3 regions of the Streptomyces sp. NPDC057136 genome follow, and region 3 is predicted to be linked to each of the others. Evidence: riboswitches for the same ligand, from Rfam matches in the RefSeq annotation. Region 3 holds a riboswitch; each other region holds the start of a gene.

What was found. Region 3 has a riboswitch for cyclic di-AMP ahead of ACFT7S_RS20400 (transglycosylase SLT domain-containing protein). Riboswitches for the same ligand answer to the same signal wherever they lie in the genome.
Region 1: linked by a shared signal. The riboswitch ahead of ACFT7S_RS13720 (M23 family metallopeptidase) and the one ahead of ACFT7S_RS20400 (transglycosylase SLT domain-containing protein) in region 3 are both predicted to bind cyclic di-AMP.
Region 2: linked by a shared signal. The riboswitch ahead of ACFT7S_RS25105 (transglycosylase family protein) and the one ahead of ACFT7S_RS20400 (transglycosylase SLT domain-containing protein) in region 3 are both predicted to bind cyclic di-AMP.

What each region holds. Positions count from the first base shown of each region.
Region 1 is NZ_JBHUUV010000009.1:17,793-23,295, forward strand. It holds gene ACFT7S_RS13710 (PrsW family intramembrane metalloprotease) at 1-12, shown strand, start outside; gene ACFT7S_RS13715 (aldo/keto reductase) at 18-962, opposite strand; gene ACFT7S_RS13720 (M23 family metallopeptidase) at 1,126-2,169, opposite strand; cyclic di-AMP (ydaO/yuaA leader) riboswitch at 2,181-2,334, opposite strand; gene ACFT7S_RS13725 (PP2C family protein-serine/threonine phosphatase) at 2,619-3,788, opposite strand; tRNA gene ACFT7S_RS13730 (tRNA-Met) at 4,002-4,075, opposite strand; gene ACFT7S_RS13735 (sulfite oxidase) at 4,138-5,310, opposite strand.
Region 2 is NZ_JBHUUV010000023.1:40,285-45,787, forward strand. It holds gene ACFT7S_RS25090 (tetratricopeptide repeat protein) at 1-1,115, shown strand, start outside; gene ACFT7S_RS25095 (cytochrome P450) at 1,112-2,521, shown strand; gene ACFT7S_RS25100 (transglycosylase family protein) at 2,627-3,619, shown strand; cyclic di-AMP (ydaO/yuaA leader) riboswitch at 3,910-4,081, shown strand; gene ACFT7S_RS25105 (transglycosylase family protein) at 4,085-4,792, shown strand; gene eno (phosphopyruvate hydratase) at 5,129-5,503, shown strand, end outside.
Region 3 is NZ_JBHUUV010000016.1:75,366-80,868, forward strand. It holds gene ACFT7S_RS20385 (DUF5988 family protein) at 1-164, shown strand, start outside; partial or broken gene ACFT7S_RS20390 (transposase) at 203-388, opposite strand; partial or broken gene ACFT7S_RS20395 (carbon-nitrogen hydrolase family protein) at 380-884, shown strand; cyclic di-AMP (ydaO/yuaA leader) riboswitch at 1,183-1,369, shown strand; gene ACFT7S_RS20400 (transglycosylase SLT domain-containing protein) at 1,374-2,204, shown strand; gene ACFT7S_RS20405 (GNAT family N-acetyltransferase) at 2,311-2,811, shown strand; gene ACFT7S_RS20410 (PepSY domain-containing protein) at 2,909-3,763, opposite strand; gene ACFT7S_RS20415 (DUF6296 family protein) at 3,948-4,196, shown strand; gene ACFT7S_RS20420 (DeoR/GlpR family DNA-binding transcription regulator) at 4,383-5,144, shown strand; gene pfkB (1-phosphofructokinase) at 5,141-5,503, shown strand, end outside.

The sequences.
Region 1 (5,503 bases), on a different contig from region 3:
CAGGTGCGTTGAGTGCGTCAGGCGGAGGCTTCCGTCAGCGCCGCCTGCTCCTGCTCGGTCAGCTGAAGGCCGGCGACCGCGACCAGCGCGGGCACCTGCTCGACCGTACGGGCCGACGCGATCGGTGCCACCACGGTGGGACGGGAGGCCAGCCAGGCCAGGGCGACGGTCGCGATCTCCGCTCCGCGCTCCGTCGCGATGCTGTCGAGCGCGGCGAGAACCTTCTGCCCGCGCTCCGACTCCAGGTGCTGGCCCGCCTTGTCGGCCCGCGGACTGTCGACCGTGGCGCCCGCGCGGTACTTGCCGGTGAGGAAACCAGAGGCCAGTGCGAAGTACGGGACGGCGGCGAGGCCGGCGGCGGCGGCCGTGTCCTGGAGCCCGCCCTCGTAGGTGTCGCGTGAGACGAGGTTGTAGTGCGGCTGCAGTGCGACGTAACGGGCCAGGCCCTCACGCTCGGAGAAGTCCAGCGAGGCCCGCAGCCGCTCGGGGCTGATGTTGGAAGCGGCGATCTCGCGCACCTTGCCGTCCTTCACCAGCTGGTCGAGGGCGGTGATGATCTCCTCGACGGGGACGGTCTCGTCGTCGAAGTGCGTGTAGTAGAGGTCGATGTGGTCGGTGCCGAGCCGGCGCAGCGATTCCTCGGCCGCGCCCTTGATGGTGGTGGCGGAGAGCCCCCTGTACGAGGGGTGGGCGCCGACCTTCGTGGCGACGACGATCTCGGAGCGGTTGCCGCGCGAGGCGAGCCACTTGCCGACGACGGTCTCCGATTCGCCGCCCTCGTTGCCCGGCACCCAGGCCGAGTACGAGTCGGCGGTGTCTATGAAGTTGCCGCCCGCCGCGGCATAGGCGTCCAGCACGGCGAAGGACTGTGTCTCGTCGGCCGTCCAGCCGAAAACGTTGCCACCAAGGGCGAGGGGGAAGACCTGAAGGCCGGAGGAGCCGAGCGTACGGAGAGAAGTCATGGGTGGTTCAACCCCGTCACCGAACCGCGCTATTCCGTTTCCCGGCGCGAAAGCGCCCCAAAAAACGGCAAACCGGCAGCCCTGACGTCGGGGGGTGTGCGTCAGGGCTGCCGGGGTTCAGGTGCGTCCGGGGAACGGGACGCGGTGTCTCAACTGCCGGGTCTCAGACCGGGAGGCCCTTGCTGCGCAACCAGCTCATCGGGTCGATGCCCGAGCCGCCCGGGGTGTGGACCTCCAGGTGGAGGTGGGCCCCGCTCGCATTGCCGGTCGCGCCGACGCGGCCGATGACGTCGCCGGTGTTGACCTTCTGGCCCGCGGTGACGTTCATCGAGGACTGGTGGCTGTACGTGACCTCGGTACCGTCGTCGAGCTCGATGACGGTGTGGTAGCCGTACGAAGTGTGCCAGCCGGCCGATGTGACGGTCCCGCCGTGCACGGCCTTGATCGGTGTGCCCGCCCCCGCCGCGAAGTCGAGGCCGGTGTGGTAGCCGGAGGACCACATGGGGCCGGACTGACCGAAGGTCGAGGTGATCGTGTACGAGGAGACCGGCAGGGTGAAGCTGGCGGCCAGCTTGGCGAGCCGCTCGGCCTCCGCCTTGCGCGCGGCTGCCTCTTCGGCCGCCTTCTTCTCGGCGGCGACCTTGGCCTCGGCCACGTCCTGCTGGGCCCTGGCCTCGGCGGCGGCCTTCTCGGCTGCCGCCTTCTCCTCGGCGGCCCTGGCCTCGGCGTCGGCGCTGGCCTGCTGCTGCTCGGCCTGCTGGAGGATGCGGGTGCGCAGCGCCTCTCCGGCGTCCGTCGTGCCCTGCTCGGCCTCCGCGGTGGTGATGCCGGCGGTGGTGAGCGGGGACGACGCGGCCACCGTGGCGGTGTCCTTCGCGTCGGAGTCGTCGGACATCAAAGAGCCGACGCCGGGAAGGGACTTGGCGTCGGGCAGATTGTCCGCGATGGAATCGGGAAGAGAGATGGAGACCGGCGGCTTGCCCTGAGCGGTGGCCATGCCACCCGCACCGACTGCCGCGATGACGCCGACCCCGAGGACGGTGGAGCTACGAGCGAGACCGCGCTGCTTGGCTACGCGATGCCTGCCGCGAACGGGCCGGATGGACTCCTCGGTGGGATTCCATTCCTCCCAGGTCCTGTCCTGGGCACCGAGAGTATCGGTGCCGAAGGGTGACGGGGCCTCGGGGGCAGGCTTGTTGGACGCCACGTGGGCGCACTCCTTTCCTTCCTTCTCGCCTACCGGGTTAGCTGACGGGTTCGGAGCAGGAAGGTCTCCTACGGGCCGCTCTGCCTCTCGCGAGACACAGGTGGCCCGATTCACCCCATGTAGGTGGTTCCCCGGTTTCCTTGCGGAATTCGGCGCTCGCGCACGGTGCCGCCTCTTACGACGACTGGGACGACCGCGCTGCGTTATCGAACGTTAATAGACGGACGGGTCCGATTCCAAGCTGTTCCGAGTGATCATTCGCGACTTCGGCCTGGACTTACCGGGATACAACCGGGTGCAATCGGGCGAGTTGAACACCCCTCGTCCGCCATCCGATTTCTGACGTTGCGTCAAATGTTATGCGGAGGGGCACCCTTCGGTTACGGACGGTGGCCCCGCTCCGCAGCACCGGTCGCGCGGCGCCCGCCGACGGCCCGTCACCGACTGGCTCATTCCGCTCCCCCGGGGGTTCCCCGGCCCACGATCTTCACGGTCCGCCGCCGCTCGGGCTGCCCCTCCGCCGGCCGGCCGACCGCGAGCAGCGCCATGTCGTCCGTGGACAGACCGCCCGTATGCAGGCGTACGTCGTCGGTGAGCGCGGACAGCAGCTCCTCGGGCCCGGGGAAGATCCGCCCCCGCAACCGGGCAGCCGGATCGTAGAAGGCCCCGGCCGCGTCGCGTGCCTCGGAGAGGCCGTCGGTGAACATCAGCAGCGTCGTCCCCGCGGGCAGCGGCCACTCCTCCGACCGGTCCGGCCACACACCCAGATCCATCCCGAGCGGCAGCGCGGGCGAGGACGACACGAGCACGTCCAGCCTTCCGTCGGCGTGCAGCAGGATCGGTTCGGGGTGCCCCCGGTTGACGAGCCGCACCAGACCGACCCCGGGCGGGATCTCGGCGAGTGCGGCGGTGATGAACCCTTCCATGGCATCGAGCCCGCCGCGCCGCGTCCGCTCCCGCGCCAGCGCCCGCTCCAGGCGCTGCGCCACGCCCTCCAGAGAGCGCTCCTGCTCGGCGGCCTCCCGGAACGCCCCGATGACCACCGCCACCGCCCCGACCGCGTCAAGACCCTTGCCCCGTACGTCCCCGACCACCAGCCGTACCCCGTACGGAGTGTCCACGACGGCGAACAGGTCACCGCCGACGAACTCGTCCGCCTGAGCCGCCTCGTACCGTGCCGCGACCTGGAGCCCGCCGATCCGGTCGGCCGGCGTCGGCAGCACCGCCCGCATGGCGGTCTCCGCGATGACCCGGGCCGATGCCAGCTGCTCGTTGCCCCGCCGGACGACACCGTTGATGAAGAGGGCGAGCAGCCCGGCGGTGACCACGGTGACCAGCTCGATGACCGGCTCGACCTGACTGAGCGTGCGGCTGTACAGGTCCAGTACCGCCATGACGAGGGCGGCGGCGATTCCCGTCCGGAGCGTGCCGGCCCGCGAGAAGAACGGTGCGGCGATCAGGGGAGCGGCCACGAAGAGGGGCACGGGGGTGAAGGTGGGCGGGGTCGCGAGGTCGAAGAGCATCCCGCCCGCGATCATCAGCGCGGGCAGCATGCGGACGAACCGACGAGCACGGACTCCCCCGGGAGCCCCGCGCCGCCCTGTGTCCCGCTTCCCCACCTGAGTTCTCCTGCCCGGGTCCGCCTACGGTTGCGGACGGTACCGCGCCCCACCCAGGCTGACCGGAGCCGCGCCGCGCGGCGACTCCTCGTCGGCCAAAGGGGGGAGCGCGGAGGTACTACGCACGCCCCGGTCACACGCTGTCGGCCTGCCGGACCCAGGAAACGACTCGGGCCCGGCACGCTGTGTGCGTGCCGGGCCCGGATCTTTCAGTAGCGGGGACAGGATTTGAACCTGCGACCTCTGGGTTATGAGCCCAGCGAGCTACCGAGCTGCTCCACCCCGCGTCGTAAACACAACTCTACGGCATCCCGGGCGGACTCATGACCACTCTCGCGGCGGACGACGGTCAGCCGGTCTCCGGTGCGCAGAGGACGGAGATCCGCTGGACGTGGTTGCTGCCGAAACCGCCACGGTTCCATCGCTGGACGACGGGCTGGGTGCTGCCGGTGGCGTCGGTGGCGCGGACGCCGAGCACGTGGCTGCCGGGGGTGGCCGTCCAGTGCGCCTGCCAGCCCCGCCATGCCCAGGCGTGCGCGCCGTGCTCCTCCGGAGTGCTCGTACCGAGGACGGCATCGCTCCACGTCCGGCAGCCGTCCGTGCTCACCTCGACTCGTACGACGGGGGCGCGCCCGGACCACGCGCGGCCTTCCAGCAGCACCGCTCCTGGGCGTACGACACGGGTCCGCGACATGAAGTCCGGAAAGCCCGGCGGGATCATCAGCGCCCGGGGAGCGATGCGGGTGACGGGTTCGCCCGGCTCACCGGCCTCCTGCCGGTAGCGGTAGGCAACCGCCTGCTGGAATCCGGTGAACGGGGTCGCGGTGAGCGTGATCCCGCGCAGCCACTTCACGGATGCCATGCCGTACCAGCCGGGCACCACCAGCCGCAGCGGAAAGCCGTGCTGCGGCGGCAGTGGCGCTCCGTTCATGCCGTACGCCACCAGCACCTCCGGGTCGCGCCCCGCGGCCACGTCCAGAGGCAGGCTCCGCCGGTAGTCCTGCTCGACGCCGCGCTCGACCCCGTGGTCCGCGCCGCCGAAGACGGCCTCGACGGCGTCCGCCTCCACGCCTGCCTCGGCGAGCAGCAGCCGCAGGGGTACGCCGGTCCACTCGGCCGTGCCGACCGCCTCGACCAGCCACGGCTGGCTCACGGGCCTCGGCGCGAGCCCGGCGCGGCCGTTGCCCGCGCACTCCATCGTCACCCGCTGCGTGACGGCGGGGAACGACCGCAGGGCCGCCGGGTCCAGCGTCAGCGGCTTCCGTACCCGGCCGTCGACGGTGAGCTGCCAGTCCTCGGCCCGGGCGGCGGGGATGTCGTAATGGACGAGTACGTAGTGGAGACCGGGCGGCGTGACCTCGTACCGCAAGGCCTCCAGCGGGAGGCCGTGGTTACGGGCCGCGAGCGCGAGCTCCTCCGGGCTGATGCCCTCGGTCGGCCCGGCGAGGCGCCCGGGCGTACTGATGCCGTCGAGGCGCCCGTACCCGTCCACGACTTCCCCGTCCATGGCTTCCCCGTCCATGACTTCATGGTCCCCCCGTGCCCGGAATCCGGCCTTCCGGCGCGCGCCGGCTACCGCCCCGCACACACAACGGCGGCCGGATTGCGCGGCTTCCCGACCGGCGGGAGGCTTGAAGTACCTGCCCTGCGGTGCCGGTCCGCCTGTGACTCGCGGGGATGCCGAGCGTCGGCGTGAAGCGGCCGCCGACCGAAGC
Region 2 (5,503 bases), on a different contig from region 3:
CGTACGACGCCCACCGCTTCCGCGCGCCCGCGAGTGCGCGGGTGCTCGGCGGGGTGGAGCCGGTCGAGCTGAGCCGCCATTGGACCGCCGAGGAACTGGCACGGTTCAGGAAGCACGGCGACGACCGCCGGCTGCGTGGCGCACACAGGGGTGGCGGCGGCACGAGCATCACCGAGTACCTCGCAGTCGGCCCCGAGCTCGGTCATCTGTGGCGCCGGGCTCGGCGAGCGCGGGTCCGCAGCCGCGGCCACTACCTGGTGCGTGCGGCGATCGACCTCGCCCGCTGCGGGGCTCGTGGCGGGATCCCGGTCGATGTGCTGCGCAGGGCACACGAATTGTACGTGGGTGGGTGGCCCTATACCCCGGAGGAGTCGTTCGAGGCCGGGCTCGCCTGGGCGACGGAGGTCCGGCTCGGGGTGACCGGGATGCTCGTGATGGGCGGGGCATCGGACACCTGGATGGCCTTCGGTTCGCTGGTCGCCGAGGTCGAGGACCAGGGGCCGGAGGCCGATCTCGTACCGCTGAAGATGTGGCCGTGCGCGCTGGAAGCGGTATGGGGCGACGAGGGCGGGCGGACCCGGGTCATCACCAGGGCCCGTCAGTATCGGCCGCACGAGGCGATGAAGTGGTTCCGCAAAGCCGCCGACAGGGGGTACGAGGACGTCGCCATCACCATCGGCAACCTCTTCCGCGACTGGCGGGAACCGGAAGAGGCGGAGACCTGGTACCGCAGGGCCATGGCCCACGGGGACGCCGGGGCTACGAACAATCTGGCGCTGATCCTCGAGGACCTGGGCGAGCCGACCGAGGAGATCGAGCGGCTCTTCCGGATGGCGGCGGAGGCGGGGGAGATCAGTGCACCGGTCAATCTGGGCTACTCCGCGAAGGCGCGGGGTGACTGGGACGAGGCCCGGCGCTGGTTCGAGGAAGGCCACGCACGGGGCGCTTACTCCGGCGCCTTCGCCCTTGGCCAACTGGAATGGGAACGGGGCAACGCGGCGGCGGCGGAGGAGTGGTTCGGCAAGGCTCTGGAGATGGGGAACCACGCCGCCGAGCAGGCGATCGCGATGCTGAAGTCGGAGGGCGGGGAGGCGGCGGCTAACGTCGAGGCGTGAACGACAGCCCCGCCGAAGTCCCGGCCGCCCCCCGCTCCGAGGCGCCGACGGACAGTCCCGCCGCCCGTGACAGCCCTGCCGAGGCCCCGACCGACGTCCCCGCCGGCTGCCCCGTCGGCCATTCGGCCGGAACTCCCGCGACCCCTGCCGCCCCCGAGCTCTTCACCTGGGAGTTCGCGACCGACCCGTACCCCGCCTACGCCTGGCTGCGCGAGCACAGCCCCGTGCACCGGACGACGCTGCCCAGCGGGGTCGAGGCCTGGCTCGTGACCCGGTACGCGGATGCCAGGCAGGCACTCGCCGACACCCGGCTGTCCAAGAACCCGGCCCACCACGCCGGGTCCGCGCACGCCAAGGGGAGGACTGGTATCCCGGGGGAGCGCAAGGCGGAGCTGATGACGCATCTGCTGAACATCGATCCGCCGGACCACACCCGGCTGCGCCGACTCGTCGCCAAGGCGTTCACCCCGCGCCGGGTCGCCGAGTTCGCACCACGCGTGCAGGAGCTGACGGACCGGCTCATCGACAACTTCGTGGCGGAGGGCAAGGCCGACCTCATCCACGACTTCGCGTTCCCGCTGCCCATCTACGCGATCTGCGACCTGCTCGGCGTCCCGCCGGAGGACCAGGACGACTTCCGCGACTGGGCGGGCATGATGATCCGGCACGGCGGCGGCCCGCGCGGCGGAGTGGCCAGGTCCGTGAAGAAGATGCGCGGCTACCTTGCCGAACTGATCCACCGCAAACGGGAGAATCCGGGTGACGACCTGATTTCGGGTCTGATCCGGACGAGCGACCACGGCGAACACCTCACCGAGAACGAGGCCGCCGCGATGGCGTTCATCCTTCTCTTCGCCGGCTTCGAGACAACGGTCAACCTCATCGGCAACGGCACGTACGCCCTGCTGCGCAACCCCGGCGAGCGCGAACGGCTTCAGCGTTCGCTCGCCGCGGGGGAGACGGACCTCCTCGCCACCGGCCTGGAGGAACTGCTGCGGTACGACGGTCCGGTGGAGCTCGCCACCTGGCGGTACGCGACGGAGCCCGTCACGCTCGGCGGGCAGGAAATCGCCGCCGGGGACCCCGTACTGGTCGTCCTCGCGGCCGCCGACCGGGACCCGGAGCGATTCCGCGATCCGGACACCCTGGACCTTGCGCGGAGTGACAATCAGCACGTGGGATACGGGCACGGCATCCACTACTGCCTGGGAGCACCGCTCGCCCGTCTGGAGGGACAGACCGCGCTGGCAACGCTGCTGAAGCGCCTTCCTGACCTGCGTCTTGCGGTGGAACCTGCCGATTTGCGGTGGCGTGGCGGGCTCATTATGCGCGGACTGCGCACTCTTCCGGTGGAGTTCGCCCCAGGACTGCCGACCGCGCAAGGTGACACTCCGTCAACTCTGTGACTTTCACGTGATCTCCGCTGCATCGACTTGTGACACACGTTCGAGTCCCGCTAGGTTCACCGTTCACCACAGCAGTCACTTGTCAGTCACACGGAAGGCAATCCCATGGGCTCCGCGAACGGCAGACACCGCCGCCCTCGCCAGGCACCCGCCATCGTCGTCGCCGCAGGCGTGACGGGATCGGCCATCGCCATCCCGCTGCTCGGTGCGACCGGTGCGCACGCCGCAGACGCGTCGACCTGGGACCGGGTCGCCGAGTGCGAGAGCGGCGGCATGTGGAGCGCGGACCTGGGCAACGGCTACTACGGCGGCCTGCAGTTCTCCCAGGACACCTGGTCGGCGTACGGCGGCTCGGCGTACGCGCCCCGCGCCGACCTCGCCAGCCGCTCGCAGCAGATATCCGTCGCGGAGAAGGTCCTGGAGGACCAGGGCCCGCAGGCATGGCCGAGCTGCGCGGTGATTTCCGGGCTCGCGCTGGACGGGGCCCTGCCGGGCGTCGACCCGGGCGGCGTACCCTCCGCCGACCCTTCGGACTCGCTGCTCCCGACCGACGACTCGTCCGGCACTCCGTCGGACGACGCGACGGACGGAGCGAAGGACGAAGCGAACAAGAAGGACGAGAGCGATAAGTCCGGCGAGTCGGATACCGCGGGCGAGTCCGACAAGAACGGCGCGACCGGCGACACGGCCGGGTCCGAGGGCTCCGGTGCGACGGCCCCGCCCACCGCCACGCCGTCCCCCGAGGCGTCCGAAGACCCGGCGGGCACGGACCAGGGTGGCGGCAAGCACCGCGGCACGCCGGCCCCCGAGGCGAGCCGGGACGCGGACCAGGGCGACGGGCGCGACTCCGGCCGGCACGCTTCGCGCGGTGACGACCAGGCGCGCGACACGGGTACGGCGAGCCCGGACGGTGACTACACCGTCCGGCCCGGCGACAACCTCTGGGCGATTGCTGACGCACAGAAGGTTCCCGGCGGCTGGACCGAGCTGTACGAGGCCAACAAGGGCGCGCTCGGCTCCGACCCGGACCTCATCCTTCCCGGCCAGACCCTCGATCTGGGGCTGCTGGACGGCGCGGAGGGCTCCAAGCGCAACTGATCCAATTCGGGAAAACACCCCAAAATCAGGGGTAGTTCAGGGGCCTATGTCCACTTATACGTAAGTGAGACATGGGTCTCTTTGCTGCAACTGGCGTGTCGCGTCCGGGTGGTACGTCTGCGCCCCCTCCGACCTGCGGAAACGTTCATTCGTCCAGGGTGACTAGGGCATGAATGGTCGATATGTCCCTCTTTGAATGTCGGGGTTGGCTATGTTTACGGTCAGAACCGCTCGCACCGCGGGCCCCGTCGACCGTCACGCCGAATCCTGCCGTCGGTCGAAGGGAACAGACGCGTAAAGCGCCGTAGGCAGGAGCGGGGGACCCAGGTAAGTGCCGGGCCCGATCGTCGCAAGACGACTCAGGACCGGCTTGGGGTGAAGTCGCGTGCTAGGACGTGCGACCGGGCAACTCACTTGGCCCGAACCCGACAGCTCACCTCGTAGGCGTCGGTGAGGAGAAGCTCCATGCTGTTTTCCAGCAAGGCCAAGCACCGCCGCCCGTCCAAGGCCGTCCGTGTCGCCACGCTCGCCGGTGTCGCCGGTGCCGCAGTCGTCGTCCCGCTGATGGGTGCGACCGGCGCCTCCGCCGCCTCGGTCGCCACGTGGGACGCCGTCGCCCAGTGTGAGTCCGGTGGCAACTGGTCCATCAACACCGGCAACGGCTACTACGGCGGCCTGCAGTTCTCGGAGTCCAGCTGGGCCGCCGCCGGCGGTACGCAGTACGCCTCCCGCGCCGACCTGGCCACCAAGTCGCAGCAGATCGCCGCCGCCGAGAAGCTTCTCGACATGCAGGGCCCGGGTGCCTGGGCCTGCGCCGGTGCCGGCAACCTGACCAATGACGGTGTGGACCCGGGTGTCGACACCGGCTCCACGCAGGACAGCGCCGACGAGCAGCAGGCCCAGCCGGAGCGTCAGGCCGAGCAGCCCACCACGCGCAGCGAGCAGCGCACCGCCCCGAAGACCGAGGCGCCCAAGACCGTCACCACCCCGACCGGCGAGAAGGTCAAGAAGGGTGACGGCGAGTACAAGGTCAAGGCCGGCGACACCCTCAGCAAGATCGCCGAGAAGCGCGACGTCAAGGGCGGCTGGGAGAAGCTGTTCAAGCTGAACGACGACATCGTCAAGGACGCCGACCTGATCTTCCCGGGCCAGCAGCTCCACCTGACGAAGTAGTACCTGGGACTCTCCTCCCCCGGGAGGGTGTCCGGCGGCATCCCTCCCCCTTTGCTCCCGACCCGGTGCGCTCTCCCCCGTGCGTGCCGGGTCGGGGTTTTTCCGCGCCAGTGATTTCGCGCGGTTTTTCCGCTCCGGTGACGTTGATCGTTCAAGTGTTGTAGTTACTGGTCAGTAAATTTCTGGACCTTTGCCCGTGAATGCATACCGTTGGGTCCTTTTTCGTCCCAGGGGACGGGCGCCCGGCTGGCCGATGGGGTCCGGCCGGATAGGCTCGTGTCGCAAGGCCACAGTGACCCTGCACAACCAGTGTCATATCCCAGAAGGAGATGCCTCGTGCCGTCCATCGACGTCGTCGTAGCCAGGGAAATCCTCGACTCCCGGGGCAACCCCACGGTCGAGGTCGAGGTTGGCCTCGACGACGGCAGCACGGGACGTGCTGCTGTTCCGTCCGGCGCCTCCACCGGTGCGTTCGAGGCCATTGAGCTTCGCGACGGAGACCCCAACCGTTACATGGGCAAGGGCGTCGAGAAGGCCGTCCTCGCCGTCATCGAGCAGATCGGCCCGGAGCTCGTCGGGTACGACGCCACCGAGCAGCGCCTCATCGACCAGGCGATGTTCGACCTGGACGCCACCGAGAACAAGGGCTCGCTCGGCGCCAACGCCATCCTCGGCGTCTCGCTGGCCGTGGCGCACGCCGCCTCCGAGGCG
Region 3 (5,503 bases):
ATCTCCCTGAGCGGATCGTTTCCGTCACGGAACCCGGGCCCGACGTCAAGATCCCGTTCCGGGGCGGGTACGAACACTTCAAGGCGACGGACCGTCAGGAGAAGACTTCCGAGGGTCAGTTGCCCGTCTACGAATGGTGGGAGCGCACGGAAGTACCCGGCTAGCCGCAGCCGTCGACAACGACAGGCCCTGGGTCGTGTCTTCAAAGGGGTTGGATCCAGAGTAGGAGTGAGGCGATGGTGATCGCGGCCTCGTAGGATTCGTGGGTTTTGTCGTACCGGGTGGCGATCGCACGGTACTGCTTCAGCCGGTTGAAGCATCGCTCGACGACGTTGCGGTGTTTGTAGAGCTGCTTGTCGAATGCTGGTGGTCTGCCGCCGTGGCGGCCTCCTACGAACAGGCAAGCCCGGGAAGCGAGTTCGTCGTCTTCGACCTGCCAGGAATCGGCCGCGCCGGTCTCGCCATCTGTTACGACGGATCATTCCCGGAGACCGCAAGGCAGCTGGCCCGGCTCGGCGCCGAAGTCATCCTCCAGCCCACCCTCACCACGACGCGGGACCGGGAGATGGAACTGGTCTGCGCGCGCCAACGCCTGGACCAATCAGCTCTACGTCGTCAATCTCAACGCGGCCGACCCGGCCGGCGTCGGCGCCAGCACGATCGTCGATCCCGAGGGAATCGTGCGCCAGCAGGCCGGGGCGGGCGAGGAGGTCCTGGTGGACGTCCTCGATCTCGACACCGTCACGCGGGTCCGTACGTACGGTTCCGCCGGACTCAACCGGCCGTGGGACCAGCTCGCACGCTACGGCCACCGGATCCCTCTGCCGATGTACGGCGGCGTTCCAGCCGACCCCGCAGGACCAATCCATACACAAGGTAAATAAATGAACCCAATACGGACTTTTCTCAGCAATAACCCCCTATAGCTCATAGCATTCTTTTCGCCCGAATTGCGTTCACTCTCTTCACGCAAATCGCCCTTTTCGGACTCAGTGGCCAGCGTCACGTCCGGGATTGACAGGTTCCTGACCTGTGCCCCGCATCCCTTCTGCGGGAAGAGAGTTGACTTCGCGGTTCGGGTGAATTCACCGGCGATCCCGTTCGTCGATCTTGCAAATGAATTGTGATCCGGAATTCGGGGCTTGTCCCCTTCGGCTTTTCTCGCTTACGGTCACCCTCAATCCGGATGGAACGCCGAATCCTGCCGCCGTCCGGAAACCCAGACCACTCACGCCCGGCAGGAGCGGGGGACCCAGGTAAGTCGCCGATCCGTTATGCGGAACGGCTCGGGGTTAAGTCGCATGCACCTGCGGCCAGGCATCTCCAGCCTGAACCCGACAGCTCACCTCGTAGGCGCCGGAGAGGAATTCACCATGCCCACGATGGGTAAGCACCGCCGTACCAAGTCCAGCCCCCTGACCCGCGGTCTCGTCGCCGTGACCGCAGGCGGAGCCATCCTCGCTCTTCCGGTGATCGGCGCCACCACCGCTTCCGCCGCGCCGGCACAATCGGTCGCCGCCGAAAAGGCATTGGGCCCGGCGGCCGCCCCTGCCAAGGAAATCACCGCGCAGAAGGCCGGGATCACCAGCTATTCCGTCGTCAAGGGTGATTCCCTGCACAAGATCGCCGATGCGCATTCCCTGGATGGCGGCTGGCAGAGGCTGTACAAGGACAACAAGAAGGCCATCGGTGACAATCCGGCTCTGATTCGCCCGGGTCTGAAGCTGACCGTGGGCGCCAAGGCCACAGCCAGGGCTTCCGGTTCGTCCTCCGACCGCGCCGCTGCGGGCAGCGACCGCGCCGACCGCTCCGAGCGGTCGAGCACGCCGGCCGCGAAGACCGCCGCCCCCGCCGCCGCGAAGACCGCGAAGGCCGCGACGTACACGAACGACCTCGACGGCTGGATCAAGGAATCGCTGGCCGTCATGGCCAAGAACGGCATCCCCGGCACCTACGAGGGCATCCACCGCAACATCATGCGCGAGTCCTCGGGCAACCCGCAGATCGTCAACAACTGGGACTCGAACGCCACCGCGGGCACTCCGTCCAAGGGCCTTCTCCAGGTCATCGACCCGACGTTCCAGGCGTACCACGTGCCCGGTACGTCGACGGATATCTTCGACCCGGTCGCCAACATCACCGCCGCGTGCAACTACGCCGCCGACAAGTACGGCTCCATCGACAACGTATTCGGCGCCTACTGATCCCCTGGCATCGGCCGCGGTTCAGAACTGCCGGGTGGTGAGGGTCCGACGGGCCCTCACCACCCGGCAGTTCCGCGTATGCGCGGGCCGTGGAAGACTCGCGCCCATGCCCGAACTCCAGCTCCTGCGCCACGACCACGCCGCTGCCCTGCTCGCCTTCGAGCAGGAGAACCGGGCCTACTTCGGCGCCTCGGTTCCGGACCGCGGCGACGAGTACTTCGCACGATTCGACGCACGGCACAGCAGCCTCCTGGCCGAACAGGCCGACGGGCTGTGCTATTTCCATGTGCTGGTGGGCGATGGGGACGAGGTGCTGGGCCGGGTGAATCTGGTGGATGTGGCGGACGGTTCCGCCGACCTCGGATACCGCATCGCCGAGAAGGCCGCCGGCCAGGGCCTGGCCACGACCGCCGTCCGCCGGATATGCGTCCTGGCCGCCACGGAATACGGTCTGACCGCCCTGCGGGCCTCGACCACGCTGGACAACGCCGGCTCCCAGGCCGTACTGGCCCGCACGGGATTCGTACGCACCGGCGAGACCGTGCTCGACGGCCACCCGGGGCTCTCCTACGAACGGTCGCTGGACGCGGACGCGCTGCTCCCCTGACCCACGGGTCATAGGGAACAGAGCGGGATTTGGGCGGGGGCGGTGGCGAGCCGACGTCCGGCCCGCCACCGCCGCGCAGGGACAGCCCCGCCGGGCGTCAGTCGCTGTCGGTCTCCTCGCGGAGGATCTTGCCGCTGGCCGCGTCCACCTCGAACTCGGTCTTGTTCCAGTCCGCGGCGACGACGTCGACGGCCCAGACAAGGGTGTCGTCGTCGTTGGTGTCCAGGCCGATCGAGGTGACCGTCCCCTTCGTCTTGTCCGTGGCGACCTTGGCCGCCTGCTCGGGCGTCTGCGTCGCCTTGGTGATCCAGTCGGCCATCTTGCTCTTGTCGGCCGCGTCCTGATCGGCGTCCTCGGACGTCTCGATCACCTTGCCTGAGACCCCGTCGATACGGACGGTGTGCGCGGTTCCGTCCTTCTCGACGACCTCTGCGACCCACTGCGGACCGGCGCCGCTGCCGCTCGGGCTGGGGCTGCCGCTCGGAGAGGCGCTGCCGGTGGGACTGCCGCTCGGGCTGGCCGTGCCGCCGGGGCTCGCGCTTCCGTTCGGCGAGGTGCTCGCGCTCGCGTCGGTGCGCCGGTCGGTGTCGTCGTCCAGGCCCTCCAGATCGAGCTCGGCCAGCTTGCTGCCCGGTACGGCCCCGACCGCGGTCGTGGCCGCCTTGTCGAAAGTGACCTTGGTGGCTTCGATCAGCTTCTTGCGTTCGGCCTGGTCCTCGGTCAGCTGCGCCCGGCCGGACGGGCTGCCGGAAGGACTCGCGTACGGGGAGGTCGTCTGCTTCGGGATGACCTTGGCGGCCTCCGATGTAGCCGCCCCTGTCTGGTCGCCACCGTCCTGCCCGCATCCCGCGACCAGCGCGGAGGCGACGACGGCGCACAGCGCACCGGCTGCGATACGGAGACGGCGGGCGCGCGGGGAGACAGTGGTTTTTCGTCGGAATTCAAGGCTCATACACGCATGACTAGCCCCCGCACCGGCCGGTCATGTTGTCCTACGGGACGGGTCACCCGATCGACCGCGCGGCTCCGCCCGTTGGCGGTCATCCCGCCCGGGCGCGCCGCGGTCGTGGGTGCGAAACAATGGAGGGCACAGCCACGGACTCCGGCTTTCGCCGGCGTCCGGTCGGGAGGCCCTGATGGATTACCCGGAGCGTTACGAGCTGATATTCCAGACCTACGGCGCGGCGGACGACGTGGTCGTCGTCCGGATGACCGACCGGTCGGGGGCGGGTGGATACCCGGTGTACGAGGACGAGACCGGAATCGTGCGCGCGGAGATCAGCGACCGCGGGGAGGTACGCATGCTGGCCAGCGGCGGCCATCAGGTACCGGGGATCCCCTTGCTCGTGCGGCCCCTGAGCGAAGGGGCGCCCCGCGCCCGCTGAGCAGCCGAGGACACGCACCGGGACGCGCTACGCGTCGCGGTGCGCTGCGTGCTGTGCGCTTCGCGCCTGACGTACCGAAGTCCGTTCATGCCCGATCGTCGCCCGAATCTGTTTACATTCCGGCACCCCAGACGTAACCTGAGCCGCGAAACCACAGACCCGGGCATGAAACGGAAACGAAACCACATGTATGCACCGGAGCGGCAGCAGGAAATCCTCCGCCTCGCCCAGGAGAGCGGACGCGTCGACGTCCTCTCCCTCGCAGAGGAATTCCAGGTGACCGCCGAGACCGTGCGGCGTGACCTCAAGGCCCTCGACCGGGCCGGGCTCCTGCGGCGGGTGCATGGCGGTGCGATTCCGGCCGGGCGGCTCGGCTTCGAGCCCGACCTCGCCGAGCGCGACGCGGTGGCCGCGGACGAGAAGGACCGCATCGCCGCCGCCGCTCTGGGCGAGCTGCCCATGGACGGCAACGTGATCATCGACGCGGGCACCACGACGGCCCGGCTGGCCGCCGCCCTCCCGCTCGAGTCCTCCCTCACCGTGGTGACCCACGCACTGCCCGTGGCCGCCCGCCTCGCCGACCATCCAGGGATCGCGCTGCACCTCGTGGGCGGCCGGGTCCGGCACCGTACCCGTGCGGCCGTCGACGCCTGGGCGCTCAGTGCCTACGCCGAGATCAACGCCGACGTCCTCCTTCTCGCCACCAACGGGTTCTCGGCCGACGGCGGACTGACCACCCCCGACCTCGCCGAGGCCGCCGTGAAGCGCGCCATGATCGCGGCCGCCCGCCGGGTCGTGCTCCTCGCCGACTCGGGCAAGTTCGGCCAGGAGCACTTCGCCCGGTTCGGCGATCTCTCCCACGTCGACCTGCTCATCACCGACACGGGGCTCAGCCCCGAGGACGCCCTCGCCATCGAGAGCTTGGGCACGGAAGTGGTACGCGCATGATCCTCACCGTCACCCCCAATCCGAGCCTCGACCGCACCTACGAGCTGCGGGATCTCACCCGCGGCGCGGTCCTGCGCGCCACCACGGACCGGGTCGACCCCGGCGGCAAGGGCATCAATGTCTCCCGCGCGGTAGCGGCGGCGGGCCACCGTACGGTCGCGGTCGCTCCCCTCGGCGGACCGGAGGGCGCACTGCTCGCCCGGCTGCTCGGGGAGCACGGGATCGAAGCCGCCGGTGTGCCGATCGCGGGCAGTACCCGCGTCAACATCACGCTCGTCGAACCGGACGGCACGCTCACCAAGGTCAACGCGACCGGGCCCGAGATCACGGAGTCCGAGGCCGAGACCCTGCTGGAGACG